2 regions of the Corallococcus sp. EGB genome follow, and region 1 is predicted to be linked to the other one. Evidence: riboswitches for the same ligand, from Rfam matches in the RefSeq annotation. Region 1 holds a riboswitch; the other holds the start of a gene.
The links. A riboswitch is a leader RNA that binds a small molecule or an ion and turns the genes downstream of it on or off. The one in region 1 is predicted to bind cobalamin.
Positions count from the first base shown of each region.

Region 2: it holds a riboswitch for cobalamin, as region 1 does, so the genes downstream of both, KYK13_RS33995 (aspartate aminotransferase family protein) here and KYK13_RS34505 (hypothetical protein) in region 1, are expected to answer to the same signal.

Region 1 is NZ_CP079946.1:8,469,573-8,474,292, forward strand. Features, by position in the region: gene KYK13_RS34500 (cell surface protein) at 44-721, opposite strand; gene KYK13_RS34505 (hypothetical protein) at 730-2,136, opposite strand; cobalamin riboswitch at 2,293-2,519, opposite strand; gene KYK13_RS34510 (MXAN_6577-like cysteine-rich protein) at 2,562-4,169, opposite strand; gene KYK13_RS34515 (TonB-dependent siderophore receptor) at 4,150-4,720, opposite strand, start outside.
Region 2 is NZ_CP079946.1:8,346,127-8,350,846, forward strand. Features, by position in the region: gene KYK13_RS33990 (acyl-CoA thioesterase) at 107-517, shown strand; cobalamin riboswitch at 553-769, shown strand; gene KYK13_RS33995 (aspartate aminotransferase family protein) at 1,185-2,531, shown strand; gene KYK13_RS34000 (aldehyde dehydrogenase family protein) at 2,528-4,087, shown strand; gene KYK13_RS34005 (acetyl ornithine aminotransferase family protein) at 4,101-4,720, shown strand, end outside.

The DNA.
Region 1 (4,720 bases):
GCCGGGACCGTCCGCTGGAGAACGGCCCCGGCGCTCCTGACGGCTACGGCAACTGCACGCCGTTCACCACCGCGACGGCATCCAGGTCGAAGCCGCCGCTGATGCCCGCGTAGCCGTTGGCGCCCGAGTCGCGGATGCGCACGAAGCGGGCGCGGGTGAGCCCCACGCTCGCCAGGTCGAAGCCGTCACCGCCCGCCACGGCCGGGTCGGTGGCCGGGATGCCGTTGGCGGGGTGCGAGTACACGGGCGTGACGCCCGCGCAGCCCGGGTAGTTGTTCGCCACGTCGGACGACGCGCACGGGAACTCGTGCCAGGTGACGCCGTCATCGCTGACGGCCACCACCCCCGTCTCCGCGAACGGCTTGCCGTTGGGCTTGATGAACGGGTTCTCGAAGACGAGCAGGTCCACGCCCGGCCCGTCCGTCACCGCGATGTCGGTGAACTCCAGCACGATGACGCCGTTGCGCCCGAGCGACAGCACGTCCAGCGAGCCCGAGCCCGCGCCCTCCCCTTGCGGAGCGCCCAGCACGATGCCCGGCAACTGGCTCTGACCGAAGCCCGCGCCCGCGCCCGGAGAGAAGGACACGATGCGGTCCGCGAATGGATCCCCCACGAGCGACTGGGTCTGGGTGGAGTCCTGCCACGCCTCGCCGCCGCACGCCACGGTGAGGAGCGCGGTGAAGCCCAGCGCGAACGACCGCGGAAGAAGGGTCTTCTTCATGGGCAGCCTCACGGGGCCTGCTGGATGCGGACCAGGCGCGCGCCGTTCTTGTCGTCCACGCCGACGAGCAGGTCCGAGCCGATGGCGGTGAGCCCGGTCACGCTCGTGCACTGGTCCACGTAGACGAGGACCGGCTGACGGGCGCCGACGGTCACGCTCGCGCCACCGTCCGCCACGGTGAAGGCGAAGCGCGAGACGTCCGTGCCGGCGAAGTTGTAGTCGGGCGGGACGTAGTCGCCGCGGAGCACCGACACGCCCTCGCCGTGGCCCGAAGCGGCGACGAAGTTGGAGCCCACGTCGAGCGCGGGCGCATCCGCCACGCTGAACGGCGTGCCGGAGGTGAGCGCCTGGGAGATGAGCGCCGGGGCCACCGCGCGGCCCTCGTTGAGGAAGGTCACGTCGGAGAAGTAGCCGAGCATCGCGACGCCGTTGGTGGACACGGCGGTGAAGCCGCTGCCGCCCGTCTCCGGCGGGAGCGTGCCCACCTTCAGCGCGGTGTACGGCGTGACGTCCGTCTTCAGCGCGTAGACGGCCAGGCCGGCCGACACCGTGTCGAGCCCGCCACCGTTGACGAGGAACGCACCCGGCACGACGCCCGCGGAGAAGTTGCTCGGCGCGGAGACGTAGGTGGAGCTGGCGGGCGCGGCGGCGTCATACACGCCCACGGAGCCCGGGAAGCCCGCGCCGGACTTCGTGTAGCCGGTGAGGACGCGCTGGCCATCCGTCTCCACGAAGGGGCTGAGGAAGAGCGAGGCGGAGGGCCCCCGGTCGGAGGGAGCGGCCACGTTGAACAGCGGCGACGTGCCCAGCGACACCTGCGGCCACGTGCCCAGCGAGTACAGCGCATGCGGACCGGTGTAGCCGTCCGACACCACCGTATAGAGCGAGTACGTGGGGCCGGGCGTCACGCCCACCGGGCCCGCGGCCGACGGCAGCGTTGCGGCCTCACCGGCCACGAAGCCCGCCTGGAGCTGGAGCGTGCCCAGCTTCGGGTCGTACGTGGCGGTCTTGCACGGATCCGTGCCGGAGTCGGGCTCCGTGCCCGCGTCGGTCCCGGTGCCAGCGTCGGTCTCCGTGCCCGCGTCCGTGCTCGTCCCGGCGTCAGTGCCCGTGCCCGCGTCCGTGCTCGTCCCGGCGTCAGTGCCCGTGCCCGCATCGGTACTCGTGCCAGCGTCCGAGCCCGTCCCGGCATCGGCCTCCGTGCCCGCGTCCGGCACGGCGACGGGCGTCTGCTCGCACTTGCTCTCGACGCAGGTGTAGCGCTTCCCCTCGGCGGCGGTGCCCTTGTCGCGGCAGTCGAAGTCATCGACGCACTCATCGCCGCAACCGGTGCTGGTCAGCGCCATCGCGAGGGCCGTCATCACCCACGCGAAGCCCTGGAGTCCCCGTCCCGTCATCATCCGCTCTGTCTTCATCCGCGACTGCTCCCTTGCATCGCCCCCCACGGGCGAGGTGAATCCAAGGGGCGTGGACGGAGAGCGGACCGCGCACGAGGGACACGTCAGGACACGACACGCCGCGCGAGCGGAAGACCTCCGTCACCTCCCCTCGGAGGCTCCGGTCTGGCCATGCCCGGAGGCATGGGTCGTGGCAGGTCTTCGGACTCGCAGGCGCGGGAGCCCCTCATCGGGTCACCCACCTACTGACCGTCGCTTCCCAGCCCATCCGTGGGCCAGTGCTTGCGAGGACGGCGTTCGTTCCTGCTCACCGCTGCGGGGCAGCCCCGGATTCACACCGGGTTCCCTTTTCAACGTCGCACCGTGCGCGGATGCGGCGTACCAACGACGCGCGCTGGAGTATGGCGGACGGCAGGGCTTGTCAATACAAGCGGGCCAACGCCTCACGGCACCGCGACGATGTCGATGGCATTGGACACCTGGCGCCGAGGGTCCACCGGGCATGCCTCCAGCGCCGGGCCCGCCGCCTGCGAAGTGGAGCTGCCGCGCCGTTCAACGAGCTGTCCGTCGCGCACCTCCACCACGAACACGCGGCCCGCGTTCACGTCCGTGACGTATACGGCATTGCCTACCACGGCGAGCCGTCCTCCCACCGCGAGGTTGCAGCCGCTCTCCGGTCCCCCCGTGCAGCCCGGCGACAGCGCATACGACGCCACCGGCTTGTCGTCCTTCACCAGCACCAGCCCCGTGGCACGCACGGACTTCGCGCGGTAGCCGCTCGCGGTGTCGAACACCGCCTCGCCCAGGCAGCTCACCACCAGCTGGCCCCCCACCTCCACCACGTCGCCCGCGTTGAGACAGTCCTTCGCGCCCAGGTCGATGGCACGCACCCCGCCATCCGCCGGGTCGATGCGCGCGAGCATCCCGGGCCCGTTGGGCAGGTAGTCATTCGCGGGGTTCAGGTTGGTGAGCGCCACGTAGACGCCCGCGTCCACGGACACCGCCGCGTACGGGAGCGCCATCGTCATCCCGCCGTCGAAGGACTTCAGGTCCAGGCCCGTGAGCGGAACGGTGTCCACGAGCCGGGGCTTCTCCGGGTCGCTCACGCTGACGCGAGCCACGGCGTTGCCCTGCTTGAAGTCGGAGCCGGCCGTGCCGAACAGCGGGATGTAGAACGTGTCGCCGCGCTTCGCGATGACCTGCGGGCTGGTGTTCGCGCCCAGGTTCACCTGCCCCACCGTGCGCAATCCCAGTCCCCCGCCCTGCGAGGCCCCTTCCCGCTTGAGCACCTGGAGCGTGTTGTTGACCGAGTCGAGGACATACACATACGGAGGATCCACGAGGATGTCATTGGGCGAGGAGGCCACCGCGCCCAGCGAGTCCTCCTCCGCCACCGTCCCCAGCGCCCCCGCCGGAGCCTGCGACAGCACCGAACGCGCCGCGTCCGCCGCCAGCACCACGCCATCCCAGGCCGCCAGCGCCTGCACGCCCGAGCCGAACTGGCGCCGGGGCCCCATCCGGTCCGTCCCCGCCTGGATGCCCACCAGTTGCCCATTGGTGTAGCAGGCCGTCACCACGTCATACATGCACCGGCCCGCGTGGCAGGACTGCACGTCCGGGCACACCGTGCCGCAAGCGCCGCAGTTGAGCGGATCCGTCGCGAGCACGACGCAGCTGTCGCCGCACCGCTCGGCACCGGCGGAGCAGCCTTCGCGGCAGGTGCCGGACTCGCAGACCTGCCCGGAGGGACACGCGGCGCCGCAAGCGCCACAGTTCAACGGGTCGCTCGCGAGCGCGACGCAAGCATCACCACAAGCCTCCGTGCCCGGCTGGCATCCGCACACGCCCGCCTGACACGCCTCTCCCGCGCCGCACGTGGCACCACACGCGCCGCAGTTCGACGGGTCGCCCTGGAGGTCCACGCATTCGGCGCCACAGACGTTCAAGCCCGGGGTGCACAGGACCTTCTCCTCCGGGCAGCCGGTGAGGAGCGCCGCAGCCAGGGCCGACAACAGCAGCGCGCACCGGGCATCAGGGAGGCGAAGCGACATGGGAATCCTCCGGAGGAGCTGGGTCGAGCGCCACGGCGAGCGTCACGTAGGCGGCGCGGCCGGGCAGCGGCATGCCGGTGTAGTCGGCGGTCCGCGCATCGAGCAGGTTCTTCACATCGAACGACACGGTGAGGTCCGGCCGGTGCAGGAAGGTGCTGGAGGCCCCCACGTTCACCCAGGTGCGCGAAGGCAGGGACAGCCGCGCTTCGCCCACGCGGTTGATCAACTGCGCGGACTGGACGAGCACCTCCGTGCGGCCGTTGAGCCAGTCCGGCCCCACGCGCAGCCGGCCCACCCACTTGTGGCGGGGACGGTACGGCAGCTCCTTGCCGAAGTAGCGCGGGTCGCCGTAGCGGTTCTGGGTGCGGGTCCACGCGTAGCTGCTGGTGGCGGTGAGCCACGTTCGCGGCCGGGCCTCCACCTCCACCTCCGCGCCCCACACGCGCGCGGCGGCGAAGTTGTAGGGCTTGGCGAGATTCGGCGGATACAGCTCGTAGGCGATGAGGTTCTCGTACACCGCCGCGAAGCCGCCCGCGGTGACGCTCCAGCGG
Region 2 (4,720 bases), 120 kb from region 1:
GCGGTCCGCGCGTCCGCCACCGCCCGTGCCCCGGGCCCGGGAGTCGTGTGTCCCGGTGTCCCTCCCGCACATGGCGCACGTCCGCTCGGGCCTGGAGTCCCCTCTCATGACGTCCCCTTCCATCCCCTCGTCCGCCACGGAGACCCGCATGGTGGACATGGTCTTCCCGGATCAGACCAACCACTACGGCACCCTCTTCGGCGGACAGGCGCTGCGCCTGATGGACATGTCCGCGTTCATCACCGCCAGCCGCTACGCGCGGCGCACCGTCGTCACCGCGTCCAGCGAGCGCGTGGACTTCCACACCCCCGTGCGCCAGGGACAGCTGGTGGAGCTGGTGGGCCGCGTCGTCGCCACCGGCCGCACCTCCGTCACCGTGGACGTGGAGCTGTTCGCCGAGGACCTCCTGTCCGGCGCGCGACAGCTGTGCACACGCGGACGCTTCATCCTCGTCGCGCTCGACGCGGAGCGCCGTCCCACCGCTGTACCTCCGCTCGCGCCGGAGAACCAGACATGACAGACATTGCCTTGACACCTGAAACAAGCCGGGCGTATAGACGATGCCATGCTGGTGCCTGGGTTTGCCCAGGCTGAAAAGGGAACCCGGTCCGAAGCCGGGGCTGCCCCGCAGCGGTAGGTGAGAACGACCGCCGTCCATCACACTGGCGCCCACGTGGGCGCTGGGAAGTGACGGCCAGTAGGCAACCCGGCACCCCGGTGCCGGACCCGCTCACGAGCCCGAAGACCTGCCTGCATCCGTGCCGTGGGAGACATCCACGGTCGGTTCGACCTGGAGCCCCGAGGGAGGGCGGGAAGGTCCGCGCAAGCCCTTGTTTCTACAGGGCTTTTGCCCGGAACATTCCCTCTCTTCCCTTCTGTCTCCAGCCACCCGCGGGGGTGGAGGTCGGTGTCTTCGGGCCCTTTCGCGGCCTGGGCGCGCGGCAGCGTGCCTGGACACCCCTGCCTCCACCTTCGTGGGTCACTTGCCGGGCGACGCGGGTCGCCCGTGAGGACGGACGACAATGCGTGGAGTGGTGCGGAGACGGCGCGAGGCAGTGACAGGACACGGAAGCCAGACACGGCCCGCCCGGCCCCGGCTGCGGCGCGGCTGACGCCCTTTCCCGTTTCACGTCGCAATTCCTCGCATCCATCGCGGCGTACGCCGCGTGGGGAGACGTCTGCCTTTGAACGCCATCCGCTATCCCGACGGGAACGTGCTCCTGCGCAACCTGTCGCGCGAGTTCCCCGTCGTCACCCATGGCGAGGGCATCTACCTGTACGACGCCCGGAGCCGCCGCTACCTGGATGGCTCGGCGGGCGCGCTGGTGGCCAGCGTGGGCCACGGCAACCGCGAGGTGGCGGACCGTATCCATGAGCAACTGCTCCAGGTCGCGTACGTCAACGGCACCCACTTCACGACGGACGTCACCGAAGCGCTCGCCACGCGCCTGTGCGCGAATGCGCCCGCGGGGCTGAAACGGGCGGCCTTCCTCGGCTCCGGTTCGGAGGCCATCGAGGCGGCAGTGAAGTTCGCGCGGCAGATGTGCGTGGAGCGCGGCCAGCCCCAGCGCACGCGCGTCCTCACCCGCGTGCCCGGCTACCACGGCAACACACTCTACGCGCTGTCCATGTCCGGACGGCCCCACTACCAGACGTTCTTCGGTCCCATGCTGTCGGAGGTCGTCACCACGCCCGCGCCCTACCCCTACCGCAGCGGCCTGGAAGACTACGCGCGGGACGGAGCCGCGCACTACGCGCGGCTGCTGGAGGAGACCCTCCAGCGCGTGGGGCCGGACACCGTCGCCGCGTTCGTCGCGGAGCCGGTCATCGGCTCGTCGGCGGGAGCGTCCGTGCCTCCGCCCGGATACTTCGAACAGGTGTCCGCCATCTGCCGCCGCCACGGCATCCTGGTCATCGCCGACGAGGTGATGTGCGGCTGCGGGCGCACCGGGCGCTTCTTCGCGAGTGACCGGGTGGGGCTCACGCCGGACCTGCTGGTGATGGGCAAGGGCCTGAGCGGCGGCTACGCCCCGCTGAGCGCGGTGCTGGTGCGCGAGGACCACCTGGAGGAGCTGCGAAAGGGCTCCGGTGGCTTCATGCACGCGCAGACCTACCTCCAGGCCCCGTGCATGACGGCCGCGGGCGTGGCGGTGTTGGACTACTACGAGCGGCACGGCCTGGTGGCGCATGCCGCGCGCGTGGGCGAATACCTGCAACGCCGTCTGCGCGAGGTCCTCCTGCCCCTGCCCCACGTGGGCTCCGTGCAGGGCGTGGGGCTTATCGCGGGCGTGGAACTGGTGGAGGACAAGGCCACGAAGCGGCCCTTCCCGCGCACGCGCAAGGTGGTGGAGGGGCTGCTCGCGGAGCTGTTCGCGCAAGGGCTCGTCCTCTGGCCCAACACCGGCCACGCCGACGGGACGAACGGCGACCTGGTGATGGTGGGCCCTCCGCTGATCATCACCGAGCCCCAGGTGGACGAGCTGGTGGACCTGCTCGCCCGGGGCCTGACCTGCTTCCTGGAGCGGCCATGACCTTTCGCATCACCTATTCGGTGTTGGACGCGGACCTGACGGAGCTGCATGCGCGCTTCGACGCGGCGCTCGCCACGGTGCGCACGCGACTGGGCGCGGAGTACCCGTCGTGGATCGCCGGCAAGGCGCACGCGAGCGGCGACCTGCTGGACAGCCGCAATCCGTCGCGGCCTTCGGAGGTGGTGGGCCGCTTCCACCGCACCGCCCCCGGCGAGGTGGGCCGCGTGGTGCACGCGGCGAAGGAGGCCCAGCGCGCGTGGGGCGCCACCGCGTGGGAGGAGCGCGTCCGCATCCTGCGCCGTGCCGCGGACCTCCTCTCCGAGCGCCGGTGGGAGCTGGCGGCGGGGATGACGCTGGAGGTGGGCAAGAACCGGCTGGAGGCGCTGGGCGACGTGGAGGAGTCCGCGGACCTGCTGCGCTACTACGCCGGCCAGGTGGAGTCCGCGCACGGCTTCCACCTGCCCATGGCGCGCCTGTCGCCTCGCGAGGACACGCGCAGCGTGCTGCGCCCCCATGGCGTCTTCGTCGTCATCTCCCCGTTCAACTTCCCGCTCGCGCTGGCGGCCGGGATGAGCGCGGGCGCGCTGCTGGGCGGCAACGCAGTCATCCTCAAGCCCAGCGAGGACGCCCCCGGCTGCGCCGAGGGCCTCTTCCAGGCGCTGCGGGACGCGGGCCTGCCGGGCGGCGTGCTCCAGGTGGTGCATGGCGAGGGGGAACTCCTGGGCTCCGCGCTGGTGCGCCACCCCGCGGTGGACGGCGTGGCCTTCACCGGCAGCACGAAGGTGGGCATGGAGATCTTCCGCCGCCTCACGGAGGAGCACGTGCGGCCCGCGCTGCTGGAGCTGGGCGGCAAGAACGCCGCCATTGTCTGCCGGGACGCGGACCTGGAGGCGGCGGTGGAGGGTTGCCACCGCTCCGCCTTCGGCATGTCCGGACAGAAGTGCAGCGCGCTGTCGCGCATCTACGTGCATGAAGACGTGCGCCAGGACTTCGTCGCGCGGCTGGCCCGGAAGGCCCGCGACACGGTGGTGGGGGACCCAGCGCTCGCGTCCGTCTTCATGGGCCCGGTCATCAACGCGGCCTCCGTGCGACGCTTCGAACAGGCCGTGGCGGAGGCGCGGCGCGACGGCACCGTGCGCGCGGGCGGCGATGTTCCAGTCCTGGACGCGTCGCTGGCGCACGGCCACTTCGTGGCGCCCACGGTGGTGGAGCTGCCCCACACGCACCGGCTGATGCGCGAGGAGCTGTTCCTGCCCTTCGTCGGCGTGGCGTCCTTCCGCTCGCTGGACGAGGCGCTGGCGCTGACCAACGACAGCGCCTACGGCCTCACCGCCGGCATCTTCAGCGCGGATCCGGACACGGTGGAGGTGTTCATGGCCCGCGCGGAGGCGGGCGTGCTCTACGCCAACCGCCGCACCGGCGCGACGACGGGCGCGTGGCCCGGCGTGCAGCCCTTCTGCGGGTGGAAGGCCAGCGGCTCCACCGGCAAGGGCGGCTGCGGTCCCTATTACGTCTCGCAGTTCATGCGCGAGCAGTCCCAGACCCGGATGGGTTGACCTGGAAGCCCTCATGCACCCGCTCTATCCCGAAGTGAAGGTCGCGCCCCCGGGGCCCAACGCCCGCGCCATCATCGACGTGGACCGGCGCTACACGTCGCCCTCGTACATCAAGGAATACCCCCTCGTCGTGGAGCGGGGTGAAGGCCCCTGGGTGTACGACGTGGACGGCAACCGCTTCCTGGACTTCATGGCGGGCATCGCCGTGGCGTCCACGGGGCACGCGCACCCGCACGTGGTAAAGGCCATCCAGGAGGCCGCGGGCCGCTTCCTCCACATCTGCGGCACGGACTTCTACTACGACGGCTTCTCGCGCCTGTGCGAGCGGCTCGCGAGCTACCTGCCAGAGATGGGCCCGAAGAAGGTCTTCCTGACCAACTCCGGCACGGAGGCCGTGGAGGGCGCGCTCAAGCTGGCGCGGCACCACACGCGCCGGCAGACCATCATCGCCTTCAAGGGCGGCTTCCACGGCCGCACCTATGGCGCCATCTCGCTCAACTCCTCCAAGGTGGCCCAGCGCGCCTTCTTCGGCCCGCTGCTGCCGGGCGTGCTGCACATCCCCTACGCCAACCCGTACCGCTGCGGGAACGGCTGCGCACCGGGCGCGTGCGGCGACGCGTGCAACCCGGTGCG